2 regions of the Neobacillus sp. DFD-2R genome follow, and region 1 is predicted to be linked to the other one. Evidence: a T-box and tRNA genes for the amino acid it is inferred to sense, from the RefSeq annotation. Region 1 holds a T-box; the other holds one or more tRNA genes.
What was found. The T-box of region 1 lies ahead of leuS (leucine--tRNA ligase). A T-box ahead of a tRNA ligase gene usually reads a tRNA of that ligase, here a tRNA-Leu.
Positions count from the first base shown of each region.

Region 2: it encodes a tRNA-Leu, which carries the amino acid that the T-box ahead of leuS (leucine--tRNA ligase) is inferred to sense. The anticodon was not compared.

Region 1 covers NZ_CM173228.1:1,219,071-1,226,888, reverse strand. Annotated here, with positions in the region: gene leuS (leucine--tRNA ligase) at 1-2,246, opposite strand, end outside; T-box leader at 2,450-2,670, opposite strand; gene AC3ANV_RS05870 (MDR family MFS transporter) at 2,799-3,986, opposite strand; gene AC3ANV_RS05865 (glycogen biosynthesis protein GlgD) at 4,440-4,619, opposite strand; gene AC3ANV_RS05860 (YtzC family protein) at 4,634-4,897, opposite strand; gene mnmL (tRNA modification radical SAM protein MnmL/YtqA) at 5,105-6,058, shown strand; gene mnmM (tRNA 5-(aminomethyl)-2-thiouridylate-methyltransferase MnmM) at 6,063-6,635, shown strand; gene AC3ANV_RS05845 (tetraprenyl-beta-curcumene synthase family protein) at 6,674-7,768, opposite strand; gene AC3ANV_RS05840 (alpha/beta hydrolase) at 7,781-7,818, opposite strand, start outside.
Region 2 covers NZ_CM173228.1:5,368,635-5,376,452, reverse strand. Annotated here, with positions in the region: rRNA gene AC3ANV_RS27050 (16S ribosomal RNA) at 351-1,900, shown strand; rRNA gene AC3ANV_RS27045 (23S ribosomal RNA) at 2,138-5,076, shown strand; rRNA gene rrf (5S ribosomal RNA) at 5,167-5,282, shown strand; tRNA gene AC3ANV_RS27035 (tRNA-Val) at 5,292-5,367, shown strand; tRNA gene AC3ANV_RS27030 (tRNA-Thr) at 5,373-5,448, shown strand; tRNA gene AC3ANV_RS27025 (tRNA-Lys) at 5,456-5,531, shown strand; tRNA gene AC3ANV_RS27020 (tRNA-Leu) at 5,567-5,651, shown strand; tRNA gene AC3ANV_RS27015 (tRNA-Gly) at 5,687-5,761, shown strand; tRNA gene AC3ANV_RS27010 (tRNA-Leu) at 5,768-5,856, shown strand; tRNA gene AC3ANV_RS27005 (tRNA-Arg) at 5,894-5,970, shown strand; tRNA gene AC3ANV_RS27000 (tRNA-Pro) at 5,979-6,055, shown strand; tRNA gene AC3ANV_RS26995 (tRNA-Ala) at 6,075-6,150, shown strand; rRNA gene AC3ANV_RS26990 (16S ribosomal RNA) at 6,336-7,818, shown strand, end outside.

The DNA of each region.
Region 1 (7,818 bases):
ATGACAATTTCAATTTCTTCATCCACGAGCTTTGCTTCATCATATGCAGGCCAAGCTTCGTAGGAAATTGTTTCACTATGTCCTAACTTTACCCATAGCTCCTCGGAGATATGAGGACAAACAGGTGACAGTAATTTTACGAAGCCTTCCATATAATCCTTTGGTAGAACGGTTGACTTATAGGCTTCATTTATAAATACCATCATTTGTGAAATGGCCGTATTGAATCTCAAGCCTTCGTAATCCTCGGTTACTTTTTTCACTGTTTGATGATAAATTTTTTCCAAATTAACAGCTTCTTCATTTGGCTGGATTTTCGGATTTACCTCTCCATCCTCTTCTACCATTAAGCGCCAAACCCGATCTAAGAAACGGCGTGAGCCATCAAGACCATTCGTTGACCAGGCAATCGAGGCATCAAGCGGTCCCATAAACATTTCATACAAGCGCAAAGTATCGGCACCATGACTGGCTACAATATCATCAGGATTGACAACATTCCCTTTTGATTTACTCATTTTTTCATTGTTTTCCCCTAAGATCATTCCTTGGTTAAATAGTTTTTGGAATGGTTCTTTTGTCGGCACAACTCCGATATCATACAAGAATTTATGCCAGAAGCGAGCGTAAAGTAAGTGCAGCACCGCATGTTCTGCCCCGCCAATATAAGTGTCAACGGGAAGCCAATGCTTTAATTTTTCCTCAGCAGCAAGTGCCTGATCATTTTTCGGGTCAATATAACGTAAATAATACCAGCAGCTGCCTGCCCATTGCGGCATTGTATTGGTTTCACGGCGGCCCTTTTTACCTGTCTGCGGGTCAACCACATTTACCCAATCCTCTATCACAGCAAGAGGTGATTCACCCGTTCCGGATGGTCTGATTTCTTTCGTTTTCGGTAATGTTAATGGAAGCTGCTCTTCCGGTACAGCAGTCATTGTACCATCTTCCCAATGGATAACCGGAATCGGCTCTCCCCAGTAACGCTGGCGGCTAAACAGCCAATCACGTAAACGAAACGTTACTTTTTTTGTACCAATACCTTTTTCTTCAAGCCATGAAATCATTTTTTGAATGGCCTCAAGCTTATCCAAACCATTTAAGAAATCGGAATTAATATGGTCACCATCGCCTGTGTAGGCCTCTTCTTCAATATCTCCCCCGGCAACAACCTGCTTAATCGGTAAATCAAACTGTTTAGCAAATTCATAGTCACGCTCATCGTGTGCAGGTACAGCCATGATCGCACCCGTTCCGTAGCTTACCAATACATAATCGGCAATCCAGATTGGCATTTTCTCGCCATTTGCAGGATTGATCGCATATGCACCGGTAAATACTCCGGTTTTTTCCTTCGCTAGGTCAGTTCGCTCAAGATCGCTCTTGCTCTTTACCTTCTCTAAATAAGCATCAACTGCAGCACGCTGTTCAGGAGTCGTAATTTTATTTACAAATGAATGCTCCGGAGCAAGCACCGCATAGGTAGCGCCAAATAATGTATCAGGGCGTGTAGTAAATACGGTGAAGGTTTCTTCGTGACCGTCAATGTTAAAAGTAACTTCAGCACCTTCAGAACGGCCGATCCAATTGCGCTGCATTTCTTTCAGACTTTCCGGCCAATCAAGCTCCTCAAGATCTTCAAGCAAACGATCCCCGTAGGCAGTAATTTTTAACATCCATTGCTTCATTGGACGGCGTTCCACCGGGTGGCCGCCGCGTTCACTTTTTCCATCAATGACTTCTTCGTTTGCCAAAACGGTTCCAAGTGCCGGGCACCAGTTAACCGCTACTTCATCTATATAGGCAAGACCTTTTTCAAATAGTTTTAAGAAAATCCACTGCGTCCATTTGTAATATTCAGGGTCGGTGGTATTTACTTCCCGGTCCCAATCATAAGAGAAGCCAAGAGATTTAATTTGTCTGCGGAACGTATCAATATTTTGCTTAGTGAAATCTGCAGGGTCATTTCCGGTATCCAATGCATATTGCTCCGCCGGTAAACCAAAAGCGTCCCAGCCCATTGGATGAAGAACATTGTATCCCTGCATCCGTTTTAAGCGGGAAAGGATATCAGTTGCCGTATAGCCTTCAGGGTGTCCAACATGTAATCCCGCACCCGATGGATATGGAAACATATCTAAAGCGTAGAATTTTCTTTTGCCAAATTCTTCGTTTGTTTTAAATGTTTTTTCTGTTTCCCATTTCTTTTGCCACTTCTTTTCGATTTCTTGATGATCGAAACTCATAAGTTTTCCTCCTAACCAGAAAAGCGGAAGCACCTTGCCCAGGGGCGACAAGCATAAGACGAGCCGGCGAGAAGGTTGTTCTTTAACCTTCTTGACGGATGGGCTTATGATCTCGATCCCCTAGGCGCTGGAGCTAGACAGTCTTCTAAGTCATAAAATTATTTTTCTAATAAATCTTAAAATAAAAAAACCTCTCATCCCAAAAACGGGACGAGAGGATTGTATGTATCTTCCCGCGGTACCACCCACATTAGTGTTGTCAACACTCGCTTCATTCATCCTTAACGCGGAAAACGGCAAACATTACTATTATTCACGCTTGCAACTCTTAGGCGAGTTCATGATGTACCCGGTTGACTCCCACCAGCCGTCAACTCTCTAAATACGGATATTAACCACTACTATTCCTCATCACTGTTTTTTCAATATAAAAGTATACGGTTATTGTATTAAATTTTCTAACATGTTGCAAGCAAACGAACGCCTAAAAACAGTATGAACCGGATGAATTATTTTTAAACTAATAAAAAAAACGGTCCTAATCAGAACCGTCTACATTACTTTTGCTGTAAAATGCTTTTTCGTTTTTAAACCACGATCATAGAATAACGTTGATACAATTGAAATGAGGAATAAAGCTATCAGTACCAAAAACAATGTGGACATACTATATAAGTCCGCCAGCATGCCCCCCAGCAATGGACCGAGCATTCTTCCCCCTGTTGCCGTACTATTGACAATTCCCTGATAAAAACCTTCCCGTCCCTTTGGCGCTAAACTGAAAGCTACCGTTGGCACAGCCGGCCAGATAAACATTTCACCAATGGTTAAAATGATCATAGCAACTAGAAAACCTGCAAAGGCGTTTGCTTTCCCTGCTACAATAAAAGAAATAATAAAAATAGCGATACCGATTAGCATTTGTAGCTTTAGCGAGGCTGCAAGATGTTTCAAAATAACCGTTAATAAGGGCTGACCCAGAACAATTAAGGCTCCGTTTATTGTCCATAATAAGCTATATTGAGCTAATGATATATGAATTTGCTGTGTGTAGGAAGCAATCGTCGTTGGCCATTGGACATAGGCAACCCAGCATAATAAATAGCCTGAGCAAAGAATCAATAATGCTTGAAGATTTTTTCTTCCTTTTACTTGGGTTTTATCTTTTTGATCATTAGCCTGTTTAGCCGAATCTGAAGTGATTCCTCTATAGCCAAAAATAGCAATCAGTAAAAAGATGAAATACATAAATGTATTGGCAAGGAAAATTAATTGAAATGAGTAATCAGCCACAATTCCCCCGAGCGCGGCTCCAACTGCAACGCCCAGGTTTTGAGCCACATACATAGCATTAAAAGCTTTACGGCCGCCTTCCTTCCAAACGGACCCTGCCATGGCATACATGGATGGAAAAACGATTCCTGCTCCAAAACCAATAATTGTTAAAAAAACGATATATTCCGGCCAGTCATGCCGGACAGATAATCCAACGAGGGCTAAAAAGGTAATGCCGATACCTAGAAGTACAGATTTGTACCCTCCTAATTTATCAAATAATCTTCCTCCATATAAATTACCAATAACGCTTGCCCCGGAGTTTAACATTAAAACAACCCCGGCAACCGATAGTGATTTTCCTAGATGTTCGTGAATATAGATTGAATTCAAAGGCCATAAAAAAGAAGAGCCTGTTACATTCACTGCCATCCCAACAATCAAAAGCCATAAGGCACGTGGCATGAAAAACGCTCCTTAATCTAAAATTATTTCGATTCCCCAAGTAATTTTAGACTGTTTTCAGATTAGGCGCAATCCTTTTTCGTTAGAGAAGGTTTAATAAAGGCTATTTTCGCATAGATTGTTGTTCTTCGTATAAGTTTATCAACCCGTATAATTAGAAGCTTCGTGGCATCTTTTCGTAAGAACATTTGCGAAAATTGCCTAGAAACTTAGTAAATGAACTTTATTAAGTTTCAAAAGCAACAAAGTTTACGAAAAGACCTTAATAAAAAATGATTCCGCGGGTATTAGGGATAATTCCGCGAGTTACAGTGGTTATTCCGCAGAAGTTTCGCCTTTTCCCGCAAATACCTATCATATTTCCGCAAAAACATTAATCAGAGATTTTTAAAGCATGACTCGGAAAAAAAATAACCCTCAACTAGAACCGTTGAGGGAAACTTGATTGCTTTATTAGGATGATTGTCCATTTTCCTGATGAAATTTCGATTTAACTGGCTGACCGCCTGTTTTTTCATAATTCTTTTTAGATTGCTTCACTAAATCGTAATCCTGCCCTAGTTCTATATCTTGATTGTTACTGCCATTTCGTGTTTTTTGTTCGGGGTTTTGTTGTTTAGAACGCTTTTTCAACTGCTCTCCTCCTCTTAATACCCTTGTAAAATCATCGTATTTTGAATCTGCTGCAGCTGCAGCCTCATTCTATGAAGCTGTTCCCGCTGCTGTGAATTTGCACTATGAGCCATCGTACAAATATCTTGATACGTTTCTTCGAGCTGCTGCAGGGCTTTTTGATAATCATCATTGTTATAATGCTGCTGAAGGCTGCTTTCTTTATATTGATTTTGAGCAAATCGAAGAGTATCCTCACATTTTTGCATTAGACTTTCCATTGATTCACGAGTAGCCATCTAAGAACCCCCTTAAATGTGTGGCACCAAGAATAACCTTCTTTGAAGCATACTGCTTCATTTCTTATTGTGTTCTCCATTCTTTTTCCTATTACATCGGAAGATTGATAAATGCTGCCAATTTGTACAATTGGATATGCCTATGACTTCATGTTAAAATGGAATTTATGTGAATAAAATTCTTTTCAAAAAAAGGAGGTTTCTGACATGCTTCAGACCAAACCTTTTCCATATGCTTCCGACGATAAACGTTATCACACCTGGAATTACCACCTACGCCGGCAATTTGGCCATAAGGTTTTTAAAGTGGCACTCGATGGCGGCTTTGACTGCCCGAACCGTGATGGTACCGTCGCTCACGGCGGCTGCACCTTTTGCAGTGCTGCGGGTTCAGGGGATTTTGCCGGTGACCGGACTGAAACCCTGGAAACACAATTTCGTGAAATAAAGGAAAAGATGCATACAAAATGGAAAGACGGCAAATACATGGCCTATTTTCAGGCTTACACGAATACACATGCCCCTGTTGAGGTTCTCCGTGAAAAATTTGAGAAGGTCCTCGATCAGGAAGGGGTAGTTGGGCTGTCGATTGCCACACGTCCGGATTGTTTGCCCGATGATGTCGTTGAATATTTAGCGGAACTAAACGAGCGAACCTATTTATGGGTGGAACTTGGTTTACAGACTGTCCATGAACGTACAGCCTTACTAATCAATCGGGCTCATGATTTTCAATGCTACATTGACGGCGTGAATAAACTGAGAAAACATGGAATCCGCATTTGCTCCCATATTATTAATGGCCTGCCGCTTGAATCAAACGAGATGATGATGGAAACAGCACGTGAAGTAGCGAAATTGGATGTACAAGGAATTAAAATTCACTTGCTGCATCTTTTAAAGGGCACACCAATGGTGAAGCAATATGAAAAAGGAATGCTTGATTTCCTTTCAAAAGAGAACTATGTAAACTTAGTATGTGACCAATTGGAAATTTTACCGCCGGAAATGATTGTTCATCGAATTACCGGTGATGGACCGATTGACCTAATGGTAGGTCCGATGTGGAGTGTAAACAAATGGGAAGTATTAAATGCCATTGATGCGGAACTCAAGCGTAGAGACAGCTGGCAGGGTAAATTTTCTCAGGAAGGGAAGTAAAAACATGAAATTGGAGCGAATTCTTCCCTTTGCAAAAAAATTGCTCGGGCAAACGGTTAAAAATGGCGATATCGTGGTTGATGCAACAGTAGGGAACGGTCATGATACTTTATTTTTAGCTGAACTTGTTGGTGAGAATGGTAAAGTATTGGGATTTGATGTTCAAGAAGATGCGATTGTCGCAACCGGGGAACGCTTAAATCAACACAGTTTGTCAGAGCGGGTGACACTTTTTCATGAAGGTCATGAAAATCTTTTGGAAAAAATCCCTTCCATTCATCATGGAAATGTAACCGGCGCAATTTTTAATTTGGGCTACCTGCCCGGCAGTGATAAAACAATTGTGACAAGACCTGAAACCACAATTTCAGCGATTGAACAGCTCTTAGAAATTATGTCGCCTGAAGGAATTATCATCATTGTCATTTATCATGGTCACGATGAAGGTACTATCGAACGGGATATCCTGCTCGACTATTGCCAACAAATAGATCAAAAAGCTGCACATGTTTTACAGTATCAATTTATTAATCAAAAAAATAATCCGCCTTTTATTGTCGCAATTGAAAAAAGGTAAAACCAGACTGATAACAGCCTGGTTTTTTGTTTATTTTTTTATTTTAAAATCAGCCTCGTCACAAATGATGGCACGAATTTTTGAAATGAACGGTAAGCTACGCCATTTATATAAAAGAAATAACTAATAATTCCGCCAGTCTTAATAATCCCTTTTGCAAGCTTGCGAACATTTTTCTGCTTTCGAACTTTACTATCCGATAAGTAAATCCCTAATAAGCCCCGATTAATGAGCTGATGAAATTTTTTATGCGGAAGAAACTCCGTATGGCGGTCTGCTTCCTTAACAAAGTGCTTTAAGCGATTAAAAAGCTTTTCTTGATTTTCGTAAAAAAAACAAAAATTCAAATCACCGCCAGCCAAATCTTCCTCCTGGTCGATGAAATAATCCAATAAGATATGCAAACCTTGAATATAAGGAAAATATCCCTTGCGAATATTTTCAGCATCGCGTGCCTTAAAATCCCCTCGCATCGCATAAGAAATTAAACAAAAAATTCCCAATGTAGATCCGGAGCATGCTGAAAACTCATACCATTCCATCTCAGGCAGTTTATTTTGATAAACATGAAACCATTTTTCCAACCGTGGCACACGCTCTTCATGGGCAACATGTTTGTGAATTTGCAAGGCACAATAATAGTCGCAAAGCTCAAGGAGATAATCCTTGATTAAATCATAATGCTTCAATTCCCGTAAAATAGAGCGGCATGTTTCTGAAAGATCATGTAAATAGCTGCCATCTTCTTGATCTGCACGAAGCCGGTAATAGTTCTTATCACTTGCCTCCAATGTTAATGCCTCAGCCATCGATTCATGGAGTGCTGCAAAATCATTAGGGTCAAGGGAAGTACTTCGGTCACAAAGATTATCTAAGTAGTCACTGATAGTCTGATAGGCTACAATAAACTTTACCGCTTTTTGGTAATGCTCCTCTGCCATTAAAGCGAGAATTGCCCCTCCTTCACAATGGAACGTTTTATGCTCAATACTGGCAAGAGCCTGATTTCGTAGCTCCGGGTTCGGAATTTTTTCCGCGCGGCTTTTCCAGTAACCCAGTTCTTGATGGACGGCAGGAATAATTTTGCGGTATACCTGAGACATCAGGCTAATTGGCATCATGGAAAACGTCATCCCTTCACCCCTTTAAATAATATAACCTATTGATTTTAATTGGCTGTTGA
Region 2 (7,818 bases), 1.3 Mb from region 1:
ATTTCATCGGCGCTTTTTTGTTTTTTCAGCAATTCTTTCAAACTGAACAGTTAGAATATTTTTACTTTGAATTTTATGTATAAAAAACAAAAAAAGCTATTGCGCCCCGTGATTAATGGTGGTATATTAATATCTGTTGTTGCGAAATAACAACGAAACAAAAAATAATTCAAAAAAGTTATTGACTTCTGGTTGGTGACTTGGTATGATTAAAAAGTCGCTTTTGGGCGACGAAGTAAATTGCTCTTTGAAAACTAAACAAACAAAATCGTGCAAACAAACAATAACTATTAGTGGAACTTTCGTAAGAAAGTGAAGCTAAGCCAACGTAACAAATGAGCTAATCAACTTTCTTGGAGAGTTTGATCCTGGCTCAGGACGAACGCTGGCGGCGTGCCTAATACATGCAAGTCGAGCGAATCATTAGGAGCTTGCTCCTGATGATTAGCGGCGGACGGGTGAGTAACACGTGGGCAACCTGCCTGTAAGACTGGGATAACTTCGGGAAACCGGAGCTAATACCGGATAATCCTTTTCCTCACATGAGGAAAAGCTGAAAGATGGTTTCGGCTGTCACTTACAGATGGGCCCGCGGCGCATTAGCTAGTTGGTGAGGTAACGGCTCACCAAGGCGACGATGCGTAGCCGACCTGAGAGGGTGATCGGCCACACTGGGACTGAGACACGGCCCAGACTCCTACGGGAGGCAGCAGTAGGGAATCTTCCGCAATGGACGAAAGTCTGACGGAGCAACGCCGCGTGAGCGATGAAGGCCTTCGGGTCGTAAAGCTCTGTTGTTAGGGAAGAACAAGTACCGGAGTAACTGCCGGTACCTTGACGGTACCTAACCAGAAAGCCACGGCTAACTACGTGCCAGCAGCCGCGGTAATACGTAGGTGGCAAGCGTTGTCCGGAATTATTGGGCGTAAAGCGCGCGCAGGCGGTCCTTTAAGTCTGATGTGAAAGCCCACGGCTCAACCGTGGAGGGTCATTGGAAACTGGGGGACTTGAGTGCAGAAGAGGAAAGTGGAATTCCACGTGTAGCGGTGAAATGCGTAGAGATGTGGAGGAACACCAGTGGCGAAGGCGACTTTCTGGTCTGTAACTGACGCTGAGGCGCGAAAGCGTGGGGAGCAAACAGGATTAGATACCCTGGTAGTCCACGCCGTAAACGATGAGTGCTAAGTGTTAGAGGGTTTCCGCCCTTTAGTGCTGCAGCTAACGCATTAAGCACTCCGCCTGGGGAGTACGGCCGCAAGGCTGAAACTCAAAGGAATTGACGGGGGCCCGCACAAGCGGTGGAGCATGTGGTTTAATTCGAAGCAACGCGAAGAACCTTACCAGGTCTTGACATCCTCTGACACCCCTAGAGATAGGGCTTTCCCCTTCGGGGGACAGAGTGACAGGTGGTGCATGGTTGTCGTCAGCTCGTGTCGTGAGATGTTGGGTTAAGTCCCGCAACGAGCGCAACCCTTGATCTTAGTTGCCAGCATTCAGTTGGGCACTCTAAGGTGACTGCCGGTGACAAACCGGAGGAAGGTGGGGATGACGTCAAATCATCATGCCCCTTATGACCTGGGCTACACACGTGCTACAATGGATGGTACAAAGGGCTGCAAAACCGCAAGGTCGAGCCAATCCCATAAAACCATTCTCAGTTCGGATTGTAGGCTGCAACTCGCCTACATGAAGCCGGAATCGCTAGTAATCGCGGATCAGCATGCCGCGGTGAATACGTTCCCGGGCCTTGTACACACCGCCCGTCACACCACGAGAGTTTGTAACACCCGAAGTCGGTGGGGTAACCGTAAGGAGCCAGCCGCCTAAGGTGGGACAGATGATTGGGGTGAAGTCGTAACAAGGTAGCCGTATCGGAAGGTGCGGCTGGATCACCTCCTTTCTAAGGATATATGCCGGACATATGAGCCGGACAAAACAGTTTGTTTGAAACACGTTCTTTGTTTGTTTAGTTTTGAGAGAGCAATTCTCTCGAAGCTTTTTTTATTCGTTCTTTGAAAACTGGATAATCGTAAAGAAGAAGTCAAAGTAAGAACCGAGTTATAGGGAAAAATGCAGTTCAATTTTTCCTTGCCATTTTAGTTTTCTCTCTTATTAAGTAAGAGAAATAAACCTTTTAGGTTAAGTTAGAAAGGGCGCACGGTGAATGCCTTGGCACTAGGAGCCGATGAAGGACGGGACTAACACCGATATGCTTCGGGGAGCTGTAAGTAAGCTTTGATCCGGAGATTTCCGAATGGGGAAACCCGCTGTTCGTAATGGAACAGTATCTTTACCTGAATACATAGGGTATGGAAGGCATACCCGGGGAACTGAAACATCTAAGTACCCGGAGGAAGAGAAAGCAAACGCGATTCCCTGAGTAGCGGCGAGCGAAACGGGACATAGCCCAAACCAAGAGGCTTGCCTCTTGGGGTTGTAGGACACTCAACATGGAGTTACAAAGGAACGGGGTAGATGAAGCGATCTGGAAAGGTCCGTCATAGAAGGTAAAAACCCTGTAGTTGAAACTTCGTTCCCTCCTGAGTGGATCCTGAGTACGGCCGGACACGTGAAATCCGGTCGGAAGCAGGGAGGACCATCTCCCAAGGCTAAATACTCCCTAGTGACCGATAGTGAACCAGTACCGTGAGGGAAAGGTGAAAAGCACCCCGGAAGGGGAGTGAAATAGTTCCTGAAACCGTGTGCCTACAAGTAGTCAGAGCCCGTTTATGGGTGATGGCGTGCCTTTTGTAGAATGAACCGGCGAGTTACGATTACATGCAAGGTTAAGTTGAAGAGACGGAGCCGCAGCGAAAGCGAGTCTGAATAGGGCGAATGAGTATGTGGTCGTAGACCCGAAACCAGGTGATCTACCCATGTCCAGGGTGAAGTCCAGGTAACACTGGATGGAGGCCCGAACCCACGCACGTTGAAAAGTGCGGGGATGAGGTGTGGGTAGCGGAGAAATTCCAATCGAACTTGGAGATAGCTGGTTCTCTCCGAAATAGCTTTAGGGCTAGCCTCACGTAGTAAGAGTCTTGGAGGTAGAGCACTGTTTGGACTAGGGGCCCTCATCGGGTTACCGAATTCAGACAAACTCCGAATGCCAAAGACTTATCCGTGGGAGTCAGACTGCGAGTGATAAGATCCGTAGTCAAAAGGGAAACAGCCCAGACCACCAGCTAAGGTCCCAAAGTATACGTTAAGTGGAAAAGGATGTGGAGTTGCTTAGACAACCAGGATGTTGGCTTAGAAGCAGCCACCATTTAAAGAGTGCGTAATAGCTCACTGGTCGAGTGACTCTGCGCCGAAAATGTACCGGGGCTAAACGTATCACCGAAGCTGTGGATTGACATCGTTGATGTCAGTGGTAGGAGAGCGTTCTAAGGGCGTTGAAGTCAGACCGTAAGGACTGGTGGAGCGCTTAGAAGTGAGAATGCCGGTATGAGTAGCGAAAGATGAGTGAGAATCTCATCCACCGAATGCCTAAGGTTTCCTGAGGAAGGCTCGTCCGCTCAGGGTTAGTCGGGACCTAAGCCGAGGCCGAAAGGCGTAGGCGATGGACAACAGGTTGATATTCCTGTACCACCTCTTTATCGTTTGAGCAACGGGGGGACGCAGGAGGATAGGGTAAGCGCGCTGTTGGATATGCGCGTCTAAGCAGTTAGGCTGCAAGCGAGGCAAATCCCGCTTGCGTGAAGGCTGAGCTGTGACAGCGAGGGAAATTTAGTACCGAAGTTCCTGATTCCACACTGCCAAGAAAAGCCTCTAGCGAGATAAAAGGTGCCCGTACCGCAAACCGACACAGGTAGGCGAGGAGAGAATCCTAAGGTGAGCGAGAGAACTCTCGTTAAGGAACTCGGCAAAATGACCCCGTAACTTCGGGAGAAGGGGTGCTCTTTGGGGTGAATAGCCTCGAAGAGCCGCAGTGAATAGGCCCAGGCGACTGTTTAGCAAAAACACAGGTCTCTGCGAAGCCGCAAGGCGAAGTATAGGGGCTGACGCCTGCCCGGTGCTGGAAGGTTAAGAGGAGGGGTTAGCCTTAAAAGCGAAGCTCTGAATCGAAGCCCCAGTAAACGGCGGCCGTAACTATAACGGTCCTAAGGTAGCGAAATTCCTTGTCGGGTAAGTTCCGACCCGCACGAAAGGCGTAACGATCTGGGCACTGTCTCAACGAGAGACTCGGTGAAATTATAGTACCTGTGAAGATGCAGGTTACCCGCGACAGGACGGAAAGACCCCGTGGAGCTTTACTGTAGCCTGATATTGAATTTTGGTACAGCTTGTACAGGATAGGTAGGAGCCGTAGAAGCCGGAGCGCTAGCTTCGGTGGAGGCGTCGGTGGGATACTACCCTGGCTGTATTGAAATTCTAACCCGCACCCCTCATCGGGGTGGGAGACAGTGTCAGGTGGGCAGTTTGACTGGGGCGGTCGCCTCCTAAAGAGTAACGGAGGCGCCCAAAGGTTCCCTCAGAATGGTTGGAAATCATTCGTAGAGTGTAAAGGCACAAGGGAGCTTGACTGCGAGACCTACAAGTCGAGCAGGGACGAAAGTCGGGCTTAGTGATCCGGTGGTTCCGCATGGAAGGGCCATCGCTCAACGGATAAAAGCTACCCCGGGGATAACAGGCTTATCTCCCCCAAGAGTCCACATCGACGGGGAGGTTTGGCACCTCGATGTCGGCTCATCGCATCCTGGGGCTGTAGTCGGTCCCAAGGGTTGGGCTGTTCGCCCATTAAAGCGGTACGCGAGCTGGGTTCAGAACGTCGTGAGACAGTTCGGTCCCTATCCGTCGTGGGCGCAGGAAATTTGAGAGGAGCTGTCCTTAGTACGAGAGGACCGGGATGGACGCACCGCTGGTGTACCAGTTGTCTTGCCAAAGGCATCGCTGGGTAGCTATGTGCGGACGGGATAAGTGCTGAAAGCATCTAAGCATGAAGCCCCCCTCAAGATGAGATTTCCCATAGCGTCAAGCTAGTAAGAACCCTGAAAGATGATCAGGTTGATAGGTCAGAGGTGGAAGCGCGGTGACGTGTGGAGCTGACTGATACTAATCGTTCGAGGACTTAACCAAGTCATATATATATGAACAAGGTGAACTCGTTTTTACCAAACTTCTTCTGCATTATCCAGTTTTGAGGGAATGAAACCTCAAAGAAAATAGCCTGGCAGCAATGGCGAGAAGGTCACACCCGTTCCCATACCGAACACGGAAGTTAAGCTTCTCAGCGCCGATGGTAGTTGGGACTTTGTCCCTGTGAGAGTAGGACGTTGCCAGGCTTATATTGTGGAGGATTAGCTCAGCTGGGAGAGCATCTGCCTTACAAGCAGAGGGTCGGCGGTTCGAGCCCGTCATCCTCCACCATATATGCCGGTTTAGCTCAATTGGTAGAGCAACTGACTTGTAATCAGTAGGTTGGGGGTTCAAGTCCTCTAGCCGGCACCATTTTTTTGAGCCATTAGCTCAGTTGGTAGAGCATCTGACTTTTAATCAGAGGGTCGAAGGTTCGAGTCCTTCATGGCTCACCAGAGTTTTTTGCGATAGCAAAATAACTTACCATAATGCGGGTGTGGCGGAATTGGCAGACGCACCAGACTTAGGATCTGGCGCCGCAAGGCGTGGGGGTTCGACTCCCTTCACCCGCACCAAAGTTTTTAGGGAAAGCAAAATAACTTACTATAATGCGGAAGTAGTTCAGTGGTAGAACACCACCTTGCCAAGGTGGGGGTCGCGGGTTCGAATCCCGTCTTCCGCTCCAAGCAGTGCCGGGGTGGCGGAACTGGCAGACGCACAGGACTTAAAATCCTGCGGTAGGTGACTACCGTACCGGTTCGATTCCGGTCCTCGGCACCAAAGTTTTTTGCGATAGCAAAATTACTCTCAAAATAATGCGCCCGTAGCTCAATTGGATAGAGCGTCTGACTACGGATCAGAAGGTTATGGGTTCGACTCCTTTCGGGCGCGCCATTATAAATCGGGAAGTAGCTCAGCTTGGTAGAGCACTTGGTTTGGGACCAAGGGGTCGCAGGTTCGAATCCTGTCTTCCCGACCATTCATTTTCAATAACATACGGGGCCTTAGCTCAGCTGGGAGAGCGCCTGCTTTGCACGCAGGAGGTCAGCGGTTCGATCCCGCTAGGCTCCACCAAAAAAAAACAAAAATAATATATTGACAAGGTTGATATACTTTGTTATTATATTAAAGTCGCACTTGCGACATGATATTGTTCTTTGAAAACTAAACAAACAAGACGTGTAAACAAACAATAAACATTAGCAGATCTTTCGTAAGAAAGTGAAGCTAAGCCAACGTAACAAATGAGCTAATCAACTTTCTTGGAGAGTTTGATCCTGGCTCAGGACGAACGCTGGCGGCGTGCCTAATACATGCAAGTCGAGCGAATCTTTAGGAGCTTGCTCCTGAAGGTTAGCGGCGGACGGGTGAGTAACACGTGGGCAACCTGCCTGTAAGACTGGGATAACTTCGGGAAACCGGAGCTAATACCGGATAATCCTTTTCCTCACATGAGGAAAAGCTGAAAGACGGTTTCGGCTGTCACTTACAGATGGGCCCGCGGCGCATTAGCTAGTTGGTGAGGTAACGGCTCACCAAGGCGACGATGCGTAGCCGACCTGAGAGGGTGATCGGCCACACTGGGACTGAGACACGGCCCAGACTCCTACGGGAGGCAGCAGTAGGGAATCTTCCGCAATGGACGAAAGTCTGACGGAGCAACGCCGCGTGAGCGATGAAGGCCTTCGGGTCGTAAAGCTCTGTTGTTAGGGAAGAACAAGTACCGGAGTAACTGCCGGTACCTTGACGGTACCTAACCAGAAAGCCACGGCTAACTACGTGCCAGCAGCCGCGGTAATACGTAGGTGGCAAGCGTTGTCCGGAATTATTGGGCGTAAAGCGCGCGCAGGCGGTCCTTTAAGTCTGATGTGAAAGCCCACGGCTCAACCGTGGAGGGTCATTGGAAACTGGGGGACTTGAGTGCAGAAGAGGAAAGTGGAATTCCACGTGTAGCGGTGAAATGCGTAGAGATGTGGAGGAACACCAGTGGCGAAGGCGACTTTCTGGTCTGTAACTGACGCTGAGGCGCGAAAGCGTGGGGAGCAAACAGGATTAGATACCCTGGTAGTCCACGCCGTAAACGATGAGTGCTAAGTGTTAGAGGGTTTCCGCCCTTTAGTGCTGCAGCTAACGCATTAAGCACTCCGCCTGGGGAGTACGGCCGCAAGGCTGAAACTCAAAGGAATTGACGGGGGCCCGCACAAGCGGTGGAGCATGTGGTTTAATTCGAAGCAACGCGAAGAACCTTACCAGGTCTTGACATCCTCTGACACCCCTAGAGATAGGGCTTTCCCCTTCGGGGGACAGAGTGACAGGTGGTGCATGGTTGTCGTCAGCTCGTGTCGTGAGATGTTGGGTTAAGTCCCGCAACGAGCGCAACCCTTGATCTTAGTTGCCAGCATTCAGTTGGGCACTCTAAGGTGACTGCCGGTGACAAACCGGAGGAAGGTGGGGATGACGTCAAATCATCATGCCCCTTATGACCTGGGCTACACACGTGCTACAATGGATGGTACAAAGGGCTGCAAAACCGCAAGGTCGAGCCAATCCCATAAAACCATTCTCAGTTCGGATTGTAGGCTGCAACTCGCCTACATGAAGCCGGAATCGCTAGTAATCGCGGATCAGCATGCCGCGGTGAATACGTTCCCGGGCCTTGTACACACCGCCCGTCACACCACGAGAGTTTGTAACACCCGAAGTCGGTGGGGTAACCGTAAGGAGCCAGCCGCCTAAGGTGGG